2 regions of the Terribacillus aidingensis genome follow, and region 2 is predicted to be linked to the other one. Evidence: riboswitches for the same ligand, from Rfam matches in the RefSeq annotation. Region 2 holds a riboswitch; the other holds the start of a gene.

Region 1 (7,374 bases), 1.5 Mb from region 2:
CGGATCCGACCACTCCTTCCTTGCAGCAGAGCATGCCATACAGTTGGCAAAGCTACAGCCGGGAACCCACGTAGAAGGAATTCAAGTACTTGATTATGAAAAGACAAAAGCAGATGTTCTGCACAGCACGGATCCAATTCAACTGCAAAGCAAACGTGACGAAAAGCTCCAGCGTTTCCGCGATGCGTTCGAAGCAGCATCCATCCATTACAAACTGATCATGAAACACGGCGAACCTGTACCCATGATCTTAGAGCATGCACGTGATACCCGAGCTGATCTCATTATCATGGGCAGCCGCGGACTGAATCCCCTCCAGGAAATCGTCCTCGGAAGTGTCAGCAGCCGTGTAGCGAAACGCGCGAAATGTTCTGTCATGATTGTCAAATACCTGCCGTAATAAAAGGCTGCTGAATGATTTCGGCAGCCTTTTTAATAACTACTATAGTACCTAAGAGGAGTGATGTAATGAAGATACGAAAGCTCCACCCAACTGAAACCCCGCCCATGGACCTTTTGCTCGAAGCAGACCCTTCTAAAACAAAGATAGAGGCATACCTTCGTTCTGGAAGCAGTTTTATTGCAGAAATAGGCAATCAAATCTCCGGCATCTATGTTCTATTGCAGACTAGATCAGACACCGCGGAAGTAGTTAATATTTCAGTAAGAGAAGCCGATCAAGGTAAGGGGGTCGGTAAAAAACTCATCCACCACGCCATTGGGCAAGCCCGCATACAAGGCTATACTAAATTGGAAGTAGGGACAGGCAATTCAAGTATAGATCAAATCGCCTTCTACCAAAAATGCGGTTTCCGAATGAAAACAATAGAGCATGATTTCTTTCTTCGCCACTATGAAGAACCTATTTTTGAAAACGGTATTCAGTGCCGAGATATGGTCCGTTTTGACTATAACCTGTAAACGGCTTTAATTCTTGTTTAATTTATATTATCAATTTCTACAGTCACCAAGGCCCTTTTGACTGGATTTATTTAATAAAACTTCCATTTTTCCAATTTAATTCCCTTAACCATCTAGATATTTAGTAGGATAAGATTATAATAATAATGCTGTCTTTATTATTTTTATACTATTATCCTGATGAGACAGGGAAAGGAGAACTTATGAAGTTCTGTAAAGAATGCGGTAAAGAACTGAAGCCTGGCGCCCAGTTCTGTAATAACTGCGGCACAAGCGCAAGCGGAACACCCACTCCCCAGCGCCAGCAGCAAACCGCACCCAAGAAGAAAATGAGTAAGAAGAACAAGATCATCCTAGCGAGTGTCATCGCAGTACTGATTATCTTGTTTGTCGGCTACAAGACTGGTGAAGCAATGACCAGTAAAGATAAGGTGATCGACGAGTTTGAAACGGCTTTAGCAGAGAAAGATGCAAAGAAACTCGCGAAGGTCCTTACTACAGATGATAAAGAGCTCAAGATTGATGAGGATTCCGTACAGGGACTCATAGCTTACTACAATGAAAATCCGGAAGAATTGGACATTTTAGTAGCGGATATGAGAAGCCAAACAGAGGAAACAGTTGCGTATGCCACTGGTCCTATCCACCTTTCTAAGGATGGGAAAAAACTTCTTCTGTATGATAATTACGAAATTAACGTTCAGCCATATTACATAACCCTAGCTACTGCTTATAAAGATACGGTGCTTAAAGTAGATGGGAAAGAAGTTGGACAAGCAGACGCAGATGACTTCGAAAAGACATATGGCCCATTTGTACCAGGTACTCACGAAGTATCAGCTGAACTGACACACGATATGATAGAAATGGCTGCAACAGAAAGTATGGACCTCTACAGCGAGGATACGAATCCATACAGTGACCTGCAAGTGGAAGGTTCTATAACAGAAGATACGAGAAAACAAATCATGGATCAGATCAATGCAGTAGGTGATCAGCTGGCAAATGCCAAAGCTGCAAAAGACACAAGTCTGCTAAAAGATGCCGGAAAACCATTTAAGCAGATGGTCCAAGACGAAATCGACAGTTTGGATTCTTGGGATTATTCCTACGAGGGTTCCTACCTATCATCGGAATTCGACCTGGATACATTTAATGTAACCAAATTGGACACCGGCTGGGCGGTAACAGCTGATGTCAGCCAAATGTTCAATGAAGCTGAGATTTATGATGGAGCATCAACTGAGCTAGAAGAGCAGTCCCATGAACTCAATTACGTCATGATCTATGATGAAAAAGCAAAGAAATGGCAAGCATATGACGCAGATTATAACTATTTCAGCTCCATCGGTGAAAACACCGAGATAGTGGAGAACAAGAAGCCTACGTTATATGAAGCGGATGGATCCAGTAAATCCGATGAAACAAAAACGGCTGACAGCAGTGCTGAAGGAGATATTCCTGACACAGCAGTCACATTGATGGACAACTACCTGTATGGCTTAATAGACGCAATTAATTATGATAGCTTCAGCAGCGTTTCTCCATATATGGCAGAAGGATCAGCGTTATACGAATCCCAACAGACACTTGTTGATAATTTGACATCCAAAAGCATCACAGAATCCCTGGATGATTACGAGATTACAAGCTATGAAGAAGACGGTGATTCGGCAACTATCACAACAAAAGAAACAATTACAATCTCATACAGCGATGGAACCTCCGAACAACAGGATTATGATTGGACATACACAGCAGAGAAATCGGGAGACGATTGGAAGCTGACGAATATTGAGTAAAACAAAAGAGACAGGATTTCCTGTCTCTTTTCCTAATTAAAAGATTGAAAATTGATTCATGAGTTCTTCCATTTGTTCTATTAGTTCTTCCAAATACATTCTTTGAGCGATATACAAAACAATCATTGTACAGATAGTAACAAATAAAGAGCTGTATACAATATCCAAGCCACTTCTGCTATCACGATATAAGCTTACCAGCACAAGCACAGGCACAATGAAAAACGTGCCAACGAAACCAATAGTAGTAAACCACAAGAAAAGATTAATATTTACTAGTGCAAGCAGGAAACCTAATGCTACTAATCCTAGGAAAGGAATTAAATAGCTCCCGTACCTAACTATTATAGATTTGAAGCTTGTTTCAATCTTTGAGAGTTTGCTCGCAGCAAATACCAAAACTGCCACCACGAAAACAAAAAATGCAAAGAAAATGAACGGCTTGATGGCAAACTCGACAAATGATAACTCAATGTCTAGTTCATCCGCACTTAGCATGTCTCCAAAAAGAGGTACAGTGCTTATTTCCTTTAATAAATTCTTCATCCCGATATAAACTGTCAATCCTAAAAACACAGCGAAGAGAATCATCGTGATGATGCTATTCGTCAGATTGCTAACACCGTAGCGCTTACCTGAGCTAAATGGGTGTTTAATCACATCAGCAAAATAATGGAAAAATGATAATGATGCCTGTTTTGTGACCTCAAGGTACTCATTCGCCTTGGCACTTTCACCCGATGAAACTGCTTCTTGCTGTGTGTGACCTGCTGCAGTTTGCCCTTGTAAAGCTGCACCGCAATTCTCGCAAAACTTACTCCCCTCCGTATTGTTGTGTCCACATGACGGACAAGCTACCATAAAATCTACCCCTTACCTAAAATATTGCACATTTCTCTATGTACTTCCTCATTATACAAAAAATAGGTCAAAAGAGGCAGTGCTTATTAGAATAAGCATGTAAAAAGGCATACATAAGTCATCATATGTACACCTTCTTTTTGTCCATCTTATCGTCTTCCTACATTAAGCCTCTGCCTTAGCCTGTGCTCTTGCAGCAAGTCGATAATAGCGACCATCAGATGCAACGTTTTCTCCGTGAAGAAGAACTGTCTCACCAGACGGCAAGTGAACATAAGGAACTGCCTCCCGTTTCTCCGTGAATTTGATTTCGCGTTTTACACTGATTTCTTTCCGCTGATGGACGAGGTTCGCCAAGTCCTCGACGATGGCACTGGCCGTCGGCAGGGCGCCGGCACCTGGCCCTTGAAGCTTCAGCTTGCCAACCAGATCACCTTCCACACATACAGCATTATCTACTCCATCTACACTGTACAACGGGTGTGCAGCTGTTAGGATGACTGGTTCTACAGATGCCGTCACTTCTCCGCCCGCGTTTTCAAGCGTGGCAACATGTTTAATTTTCCACCCTTGTTCTGCGGCTGCACGGATATCCTGTGAGGAAACCGAACGGATTCCCCTGCGCGTGACCTTCTCCCAAAACGGCTGAGCTTCAAATAACAAATCACTCAACACCATTAGTTTATAAAACGCATCCCAGCCATCAACATCATTGGCGGGATCTGCTTCTGCAAAACCAGCTTCCTGCGCGAGACGCAGCGCCTCTCCAAATGGAAGGCCCTTATCGGACATTTCCGTCAGAATGAAATTGGATGTGCCATTTAAAATCGCCTCTACTTTGACGACATGGTTAATATGCAGAAGCTGCTTCAACGTCCCAATCACCGGTACACCGCCCGCGACTGCTGCTTCATATTCCAACCGAACACCTTTATCCTTTGCCAATTGCTTCAGCTCCGCGCCCCGGGAAGCAATCAATTCTTTATTCGCTGTGATTATATGACAGCCGTGCTGGATTGCTTCCGTTAGATAACTGAAAGCAGGCTCAATTCCGACACTCGCTTCGATGATCACATCAAGATCAGATATGGAGAACAACTCATCTGCATCATCTGTCAGCAATGCGTCCGTCACTTGCTGCGCATACTTCTTCTTTTCCCGCACCAAGACACCTGCCACATGTACCTCCTTCCCGAAAATCGTCTGCAGGTTCTCCTGATGGGAGCGGATCGTCCTCCCTACAGCGCTTCCTACTGTGCCGTATCCTATCAATCCAATCTTCACTGCTGTCATCTGTTTTGCCTCCTCGAATGATTTTCTGCATAAAAAAAAAGCCTCCCTGAGAGGACAGGGAGACGAATGTACCGTACTGTGTCTTCTCTCATCTACAGGAATTAGCACCTATACAAGTCAAAGTTACACTTGCAGGTTGCCGGGCATCATCGGGCCAGTCCCTCCGCCGCTCTTGATAAGAGTTTTATATATTCATTTGTTATGAAGGAGTTTAGCATGAATAAGATACAGAGTCAACTGAAAATTCTAACAACATTATCCGACAAGACTGTCATAAAGGGAACGCGCCCGGCTTATGTCAGCCACACCATGAATGATTGCTCTGCCATCAGCAAATAGCACAAATCTATGACCCTTGTATTGAAAAGCCAGCAAGTATTCATTAACAGTGATCTGGTCGACTGCACAAACCCACTCTTCAGATAAAGCTCGCAGGTTCAATGATTTTTTGGCGCTAGGCCTTATATGGACTGCCTCTCTTCCGCAAAGGACATCCAGTCTCGTCTGGGAGGAGCCATTCAAAAAAGGCAATACTGCATGTGTGCCGCAGCTGGGACAACTTGAATTGCGAAGGTTTTTCACGTCCACTCTCGTATAATCCCCTGTCCAAATATCAAATGCACATAGTTCTGCCTTTACTTCCTGACCGCATAAGATTCGTAATGCTTGTGTCACTTGCATCGCCGCCACCCATTGGACAATCGGGCTGATGATTCCTGCCGTATCACATGTTTCGCTTTGCTGCGGAAGCTGTTCCAAGAGACAGTGAAGACATGGAGTATCTTTATCGGCGAGCACTGGGTAGGTTATCCCGTAGCTGCCCACACATGCACCATATAAGTACGGAATACCGTGCTTCAATGCTGCATCATTGACGATTAAACGTGTCTCGAAATTATCGGTAGCATCCACAATTACATCAGCATCTTCAATCAAGCGCTCGATATTATGGTAATCAACATTTTCAATCACGGTATGCAGCGTCACTTGTTGATTGATTGCCTGTAGTCGCTCCTTTGCTGCAGAAGCTTTCGGCAAATAGGCAGCAGCATCTTGCTCTGTATACAGCTGCTGGCGCTGGAGATTATGGAATTCAACATAATCCCGATCAATAAGCATCAGTTCTCCAATACCAGCACGTACAAGCATCTCTGCAGAAGCAGAGCCTAATGCTCCCATCCCAATTAAGACAATTTTACCGTTTTCCACCTGTGCCTGCCCATCCTTGCCGATGAACAGCTCCTGTTTCCGATAACGATCCTTCATCAGGTAAACAAACCTTCATTCGGGCTGCTAGCTACTGCGTAATTTTTTTCAGGAATTCTTCCTGCTTCAAAACCTAAACGACCTGCTTCAATAGCCAGCTTCATCGCATATGCCATTCGAACAGGGTCTGCAGCTCCGGACACAGCTGTATTCAACAAGACACCATCAGCCCCGAGCTCCATTGCATACGCAGCATCTTTAGGAGAACCAATACCAGCATCAACAATGACCGGTACACTGCTCTGTTCAATGATCATACGCAGGTTGAAAGGATTGATGATACCTTTTCCCGAACCAATTGGCGATGCACCTGGCATAATCGCATGTACTCCCAGATCCACGAGCCGCTTGGCCAATACAACATCATCCGACGTGTAAGGCAGGACAATGAAGCCCTCCTCCAACAGCATTTCAGATGCCCGCAGTGTCTCAACTGGATCAGGAAGCAATGTCCGGTCACAGCCAATCACTTCCACCTTCACCATATCGCATAAACCCGAAGCTTTAGCCAGTTTGGCAATACGAACAGCCTCTTCTGCTGTCTTTGCCCCTGCTGTATTCGGAAGTAAAGAGTACTTTTCCAGATCCAGCTGTTCCAGGAAATTTGGCTGAGATGGCTCAAAGATATCCATCCGCCTCACAGCAAATGTCAGTATCTCTGCCTTCGAAATATCGACCGCCTCTACCTGTACCTCAAATGACGGGTATTTGCCTGTTCCCAATAATAAGCGGGAAGCAAATGTCTTATCTGCAATCTGTAACATTCTTCATCCTCCTCCTACAAAATGAATCAGCTCGACTTTATCGCCATTTCTAATCGGCTGATCTGCATATGAAGCTTTATTAATGATCTCTTTGTTCAGTTCGACAATCACAATCCTTTTCTCCAGGGAAAGTGATGCTAACAGCTGAGCTATAGTCTTGATATCAGCAGATAATTCCTGCTGCCTGCCATTCAGCTGAATATTCACATCAATACCTCCTCGCCAGTGTTCAATCTATCGACACGAAATGCTTCCTTCCATTCTTCCAGAACTTCATTGCTGCTTATCAAATCACAAATCATCTTGCCCGTAGCTGGGGCAAGCAGAATGCCATTGCGCTGATGGCCAGCAGCGATATACAAGCCATTCATTTCTGGATGCTCACCAATCAGCGGCTTGCCATCGTATGTCTGAGGTCTGAGACCTGCCCAGCTTCTGAGGAACGGCATTTTATCAACCTCTGGCAG
Region 2 (7,374 bases):
TATCGCACTTTAATTACCGTACTTGTAGAAGGGTAAGGCATTCAATAAACTAAATGTACATCAAGCTATGATGCAAAGAAAGCGAAAAAGGAGGAAACAATAATGAAGACCATTGTCTATGCTCATCCTTGGGAAGGGAGCTTTAATCATGCGATCTTAACTAGCATAACAAAAGACTTAGAAGCCAAAAGAGAGAAATTTCAAGTGATCGATCTTTATAAAGATGAGTTTAACCCCGCCTATACAGCTGAAGAATTGAAGTTATTTAACAAAGGAGAAACGCCGTACAAATTAGTTAAGGAATATCAGGAAAAATTAAGCCAAGCCACAGAATTGATATTTATTTTCCCGGTCTGGTGGTGGGACTTACCTGCTATTTTAAAGGGTTTCATCGATAAAGTGATGTTGAGTGGCTTTGCTTTTCTAGAAGACAAAGAAAAAGGTGAGCTGAAAGGATTATTGACCAACATAAGAAAAACAACTGTCATTTCAACTTCTACAACTGATAAAGCTTACATTGAATCGGAAGGTGGAAACGCTATTCAGGGAGTCTTTATTAACAGAACACTAGCTGACTTGGGATTAAGAAATGATGACACAAAATGGGTTCATTTTTCTGGGGTAAACGTAACAACGGATGAGAAAAGAAAAATGTTCTTACAAGAAATACCCCTCAAACTTTGAGTTGATTTTTCTGCTTGACCTTTTCAGAGTGATAGGGGCATATCTTTATTCTGAGAGAAAACAAGGAATTGTATAAGTCTGGTGTAAAAGAACGTAGTACTCATCACACAGTATCCGGCTTACTCCAGTCACAAAAATGTATAGCGAAAAGCCACACTTGTAGTAAAGTGTGGCTTCGTTCATCTTATTATTTATCTACCCTTAAATTCTTGAAATAATATTCTTTGTCATGATCCGTAATCTCCCTGCGTACTCGGCACGGATTACCTACAGCAACAACATTGGAAGGTATGTCTTTTGTAACTACACTGCCAGCCCCAATGACTGTATTGTCTCCTACTGAAATACCCGGAAGAAGAATTGCACCAGCACCTATCCAACAGTTTTTTCCTACAGTTACTGGTACATTAAATTGATATGCTTCTTCACGGAGTTCTGGCCAGATAGGATGCCCAGCTGTTGCTATCGTTACATTAGGGCCTATCATTGTATAGTCTCCGACGTAAATATGCGTGTCATCTACTAAAGTTAAATTAAAATTGACGTAAACATTCTTTCCGAAATGAACATGGTTGCCACCCCAATTTGCGTGGAGTGGGGGCTCTATATAGCAACCTTCCCCAATCTCAGCGAACATTTTTTTTAGCAAAGCTTCTCTTTTTTCTATTTCGGTTGGTCGCGTTTGATTAAAGTCGTATAGTCGTTCGAGGCATACTATTTGTTGAGCTGCAAAATCTTTATCTCCTGGTAGATACATACTGCTATTGTGCAGTCTATCTTTAAAACTTTTATCCATATGTACAGCCTCATTTCTTCAAAAAAGTTAATTATAGTCTTAGCTAACGTCTTTCATTACGTTCTCACCTATCAAGAAGTTTCAAGACCTGATTATTGGCTCAATCGTTTAGGCTTAACACTAATTTCGTTAGCGCGTATTAAAATCAACCGACAGAACATTATCCCTGCTACACATACTAGAAGAAAATAAGGAAATATCAAAAAGGAAATGTTGGCCAACAACTGTCCTAGCAAGGGCGCCACTAAAGTAGCACCAGTGTAAGCAAAGGCCATTTGAATTCCCATAGCTGCTTGTGAATGAACTACTCCAAAATATACAGGAGTTTGGTGTAACATAGAAGGGTAGATTGGTGCAAGACCGGTTCCTATAATGACAAAGGATAATAGAGTAAATATCGTGGGAAATGGAAGTAACATTATAACTAAACCGGAAGCAGCCAAAGTACATCCCAGCTGAATTAATGCTTCATTCTTTATTCGTATTGATAGAAATCCACTTAACATACGGCCTGCTGTCATACCAAGAAAGTACAAAGAAATCCAACCAGCGGCACTTTCGGCTGGGACATTCTCTATTTTGACTAAGTAACTAGAACCCCAGAGCATTATACAAGCCTCTGTTGATGCTATAAAGAAAAATGACACCATTCCAAAGGCAGATCCTTTTTTCTTAAAGGAGTTCAGCAATCCCATTTTATTTTCTGAATTGGTTTCTTTCGTATATTGAATTCTCTTACTATCAGCATTTTCGTATTCTTTCCACTTTGAAAGTGAAAAGAGGAGCAGTAAAACTAATGCAAACTGCAATAATGAAATGGTAAAATAACCGCTTCTCCAAGAATTCCCCCAAACAACTAATACTGATAATATAACAGGGCCGAGCAGAGCTCCAACTCCCCAGAAAGCGTGTAACCAGTTCATATGTTTTGCTTCGTAGTGAGTAGCGACAAACCTGTTTAAAGCTGCATCCACCGCTCCAGCACCCAGTCCCAATGGTATAGCACATACTATCAGCCATATAAATGAAGGAGAAAATGCGAAACCAAGCAGTGCGATAGCAGTCATAGATATACTTATTATAACAATCTTACCCGTACCCAAAACTCTAATTAATCTATATGAAAACAGACTGGATACTATTGTTCCTATAGATATAATAATAGAAGCAATACCTGCATTCCAAATCGGAACCCCAAGATCAGTGTTCATAAGCGGCCACGCAGACCCTAATATAGAATCGGGTAAACCTAAGCTGATAAATGATAAGTAAATTAAGAAGATGAAGAACATGATATCCTCCTATTCCTAAAAAGGAAGCTTATACTGCAAATAAACAGCAATTACCACCCTGTGTTAACGAGTTATTCGCATAAACTTAATTAATTATATTTTTATTCATCGATCTCCTGCTTCATTCATTGGAAACATGCATGAAATTAGAAGCGATAACTTTTTAAGGATGAAATAAATTAGGAGTAGAGGCCGTTACAGCCAATAATTTTGCAAGGGACAAAAGAGAGCACTTTTACTCGTATTTTCCTTTCTAATAAGGAGATATTGAGAAAGCAATGCCTGGGCTTCCTAAAACTATTGATAAAAAAATAGGAGATGTGTATAATCCTACTTACTGTGAAAAAAATATTCTTTTCTTCTTATTTAGAGAGATGGAGGGACTGGCCCGAAGAAATCTCGGCAGCGGAACTTATGAGATTAAGTTGCTGTGCCAAATCCAGCAAGCTGCGGCTTGATAGATAAGAGGAGCGTTTTATAGATATAAAGCCTCTTCTTATGGATGTAAGAGGGGCTTTATTTTTTTGCAATAAAACAAAATCAGAGGTGAATCAATGAAGAAAGCAAATCCATGGGCTCTCATCCCATTTATTGTTTTTTTAGTTTTATTTATTGGATCCGGGATTATCACAGGAGATTTTTATAAATTTCCGGTCATAGTAGCAATCACAATAGCAGCGGCTGTAGCTTTGTCTATGAATCGAAGAGAATCCCTTACAAATAAGGTCGATATTTTCTGCAAAGGTGCAGGTAATAGCAATGTCATGCTGATGGTGATCATATTCATTTTAGCAGGAGCGTTTTCTGAAGTTGCCAAAGGCATGGGAGCAGTAGAGTCTGCTGTAAACCTTACTACATCAGTTGTTCCGCAAAACCTGCTAGTTGTAGGATTGTTTGTCATTGCATGCTTTATTTCCTTGTCGATGGGCACATCTGTTGGATCCATTGTAGCACTAGCTCCAATTGGAGTTGGAATAAGCGATGAAACTAGTCTTTCGCTGGCTTTGGTGATGGGAGTGATTGTTGGTGGTTCGATGTTCGGTGATAATCTATCCTTCATATCAGATACAACGATAACTTCCGTTCGCACGCAGGGCGCACAGATGAAAGATAAATTTAAGGTTAATTTTTGGATTGTGTTACCGGCAGCAATTGTTACGTGCATCATTTTAGGATTTATCGCAATTGGTGAATCAGCTCAAGTAGAACAAATTAACTATAATTGGATAAAGATAATTCCTTACGTCCTAGTTATAGTTTTTGCTTTAATTGGTATGAACGTCTTCCTCGTACTTGTGCTGGGAATTGTTCTTGCGGGAGCTGTTGGCTGGATAGATGGCAGCTACTATTTCATGAGCCTGATGCAGCAGATTGGGGATGGAATGGCAGGTATGTATGAGATTGCCTTCCTTGCAATATTAATAGCTGGAATGGTAGAGATAATTAAGTTTAATGGAGGAATTGATTATATTCTGCACCTTGCAACGCGAAGAATTAAAACGAAAAAGGGTGCCGAATTTAGTATCGCCGGACTTGTAAGTCTAACTGATGTTTCAACTGCTAATAACACAATCTCTATATTGATTACTGGTCCACTAGCTAAAAATATTGCAAATCAGTATGGGATAGAACCGAGAAAATCAGCTAGTATATTAGATCTTTTCTCTTGCTCAATCCAAGGTCTTTTACCATACGGAGCTCAATTATTGACTGCTGCAACCGTTGCAGGAATTTCGCCAATGAGTATCATTCCATACAGCTTCTATCCAATCTTGGTAGGTATTTGTGGTATTATTGCCATCTTAATTGGCTATCCAAAGAAGAAAAATACTTTGGAAAAATAACTTTTCAGCTCTCCCTTAGAGCAAATGTGTATTTATTAATCTTCCTTCCAGTACGGGAATAGAAGCATTTTAGGAACAAGCGGAATTATATCGTAAACTAGCTTATTGGTTAAAAACTGGTTCTGCCTAATAGAAAAAACTAGCACACTTTTACAACAACAAAACTAAATAGTATGAAGTAAGTATGAAAAACAGCTGCATCTCTGGGAAACACAAGCAGCTGTTTTTCTTATTTATAAAGCCAATCTCTGCGGAATTTGAAGAGAATAATCAGATAAATATTCAAAACCCTTACCAATTCCCCCAGCTGCGTGACTGTCTGAGCCAGGAACAAGCGGAATTCCCATTTTTGCTGCGTGCGCTATAAGCTCAACTGGCGGATAGATTTCTTTACATAATGGTTTATAAAGACCAGCTGTATTCACATCAAGCTCATATCCTTTTCTCTTTATGAGTTCCAGAATGTGTTTCTGTTCCTCTGAGAAAGAAGCCGGCTTCTGATAAGCAAGCTGAAATTTTTGAATCAGCGTAATATGACCAATTCTTCCTGGTTTATAGTGACCAAGATCAGCTTCAATGGAAGACTGGAGATTATCATAATAAGCTTTATATAATGGTAAAAGTCCTCCAAATGCATCAGCAGCACGCCCAAATTCATCCTCACTATGATCAATACAGAAGAAAGACTTATCCGGTGCTTGGAGCATGTGCACGGAAAGGATACCATCATTCATTTCCGGACCGTATGTATCAAGGAAAGTTTGTGTTTCTTGTTCGTAGCCTCTGATATAATCAACTTCAAAGCCAATATTGATTTGCAGATCATTTTTATATTGTCTTTGCAGCTCTTTGCCTTCCATTACATAGGCTTCCACCTTGTTTCGGTCCATGGTGCTGTCACGATGTGGAGCGGGATCTGTAAAGCTTTCCGGTAGCGGAGCATGTTCTGTAAATGATATATGGGTAAGTCCTTTTTCGATTGCCTGCAGAACGTAGGCTTCCATTTTATCGTCTGCGCCGTGCTGGCAATACTGAGTATGTACGTGAAAATCTCCTGGCATATGGTTGTTCCTTTCGTTATGTATTGACGTTAGTATCTCATTATGTTACATTCAAATCAACAGAAATCCTTTATCTAAGTAAAGTAGTAGAATGATAAAGAAAGAATCGGAGGCTTATAGATGTTCTTACCAGCAGGAAGTCGTGATTTGACAGGTCGACAGCTTGTCAATCGTGTCAGCATATATGAAAAGTTTCAGTCTGTCGTGAATTTACGAAATTATCAAGCGATTGAAACACCTGTCATTGAGTATAGCACAACATTTACCAATCCTTATGCAGGTATGACACTTAAAAAGATGCTGAAATGGTTTGATGAAGAAGGGGAAATCGAAGTATTGCGCCCGGATTGGACGATTGCTGTTGCTCGTGCGCTTGCGAATCAGCAGTCTGATCAGCAGAAATGGGCGTATGCTGGATCAGTCTTCAAAAAGGATCATGCGGGCGTCGAAAGCCATCAGGCTGGCATCGAAATCATCCGGACCCCAGGTCTGTATGGAGAATATGAAAGTTTGTTCACAGCAGTCCGCTTCCTTCGGGAACTAGGATTGCAAAAGTATAGCATCGAGCTCGGTCATACGGAAATCTTCGAGACATTTATTTCTTCTCTGGAACTTATTGATGCTGATGCTTCTAACATTAGACAGGCGATGCATGATAAGCGAAAAGATGAAGTATATCGTCTTGTCAAGGAAGCAGGAAATGAGGAGACAGCCGAAGCAGTCGCTGCATTAGCAGATGCATTTGGCGGAACAGCGATTTTAGATAAATTCGCTGGGGCGTGGGAAAATAACTCTAAACTATTACCTGTTATTCAAGAGCTTCAGCAGCTTGCGGCTGCTTTGGAAGAGCTTGATCAGGATGTCATCGTGGATCTGGGGCGTGTAAAGCAGCTTCCATATTACAATGGCGCCATGTTCAGAGGTTTCCTGGTCGAAAGTGGAGCGGAATGCTTCTCTGGCGGCAGATATGACGAGCTGTACGAACAGTTTGGCGGAAAGATGAGCGCTGTCGGCTTGGCATTTGACATGGACGTTCTTGCGGCTGCGCTGCCAGCACCAGATAGACAAGAACGCATATGCTTGCTGACGGATGAGCAAGGTCTGATTGCAGCTGAAGCGCTGCGGTATAAATATCCAGATGCAGTTGTAGATATCAGGACAGAAGCAACAGCTGAAAATTATGATCGAGTTTATCAAGTTGTTAAGAGCGGAGAAGAATACGAGGTGGTCGAGAGATGAAACCAGTCATCGCATTAACGAAAGGTCGCGTCGAAAAGCAATTCCTTGCATATTTGGAGGAACGAGGCATCGACAGCAAACCGTTGGTGGAAAAAGGACGCAAGTTGAGCGTTGAAACGGATGAGGCAATCTATTTCTTCGCCAAAGGCGTAGATGTGACAACGTATGTACAGCATGGCATTGCGGATCTTGGAATCGTAGGAGAAGACATCATTGCCGAATTCCAGCCGGATGTATTCAATCTCTTCCCATTGCCATTTGGTGCCTGCAAGATGGCGGTTGCTGCTGAGAAGGATAAAGTTTGGCCGGACCGGAAAAAACGGATCGCCAGCAAGTACACAAATATCACGAAGCAATATTATTTAGAAAAAGGCGAGTCGGTCGACATCATCAAGCTGGAAGGGTCCGTGGAATTGGCTCCGCTGCTTGGATTGGCAGATGCCATTGTCGATATCGTA

Evidence for each region. A riboswitch is a leader RNA that binds a small molecule or an ion and turns the genes downstream of it on or off. The one in region 2 is predicted to bind S-adenosylmethionine.
Region 1: linked by a shared signal. The riboswitch ahead of ABXS78_RS00975 (homoserine dehydrogenase) and the one ahead of ABXS78_RS08690 (Na+/H+ antiporter NhaC family protein) in region 2 are both predicted to bind S-adenosylmethionine.

Annotation. Positions count from the first base shown of each region.
Region 1 is NZ_CP159996.1:165,336-172,709, reverse strand. Features, by position in the region: gene ABXS78_RS00995 (universal stress protein) at 1-400, shown strand, start outside; gene ABXS78_RS00990 (GNAT family N-acetyltransferase) at 469-921, shown strand; gene ABXS78_RS00985 (zinc-ribbon domain-containing protein) at 1,125-2,723, shown strand; gene ABXS78_RS00980 (zinc ribbon domain-containing protein) at 2,760-3,584, opposite strand; gene ABXS78_RS00975 (homoserine dehydrogenase) at 3,750-4,877, opposite strand; SAM riboswitch class I at 4,963-5,059, opposite strand; gene ABXS78_RS00970 (ThiF family adenylyltransferase) at 5,133-6,143, opposite strand; gene ABXS78_RS00965 (thiazole synthase) at 6,143-6,907, opposite strand; gene thiS (sulfur carrier protein ThiS) at 6,911-7,114, opposite strand; gene thiO (glycine oxidase ThiO) at 7,111-7,374, opposite strand, start outside.
Region 2 is NZ_CP159996.1:1,634,865-1,642,238, forward strand. Features, by position in the region: gene ABXS78_RS08675 (NAD(P)H-dependent oxidoreductase) at 103-684, shown strand; gene ABXS78_RS08680 (sugar O-acetyltransferase) at 872-1,480, opposite strand; gene ABXS78_RS08685 (MFS transporter) at 1,573-2,772, opposite strand; SAM riboswitch class I at 3,132-3,240, shown strand; gene ABXS78_RS08690 (Na+/H+ antiporter NhaC family protein) at 3,327-4,616, shown strand; gene hisJ (histidinol-phosphatase HisJ) at 4,850-5,677, opposite strand; gene ABXS78_RS08700 (ATP phosphoribosyltransferase regulatory subunit) at 5,798-6,916, shown strand; gene hisG (ATP phosphoribosyltransferase) at 6,913-7,374, shown strand, end outside.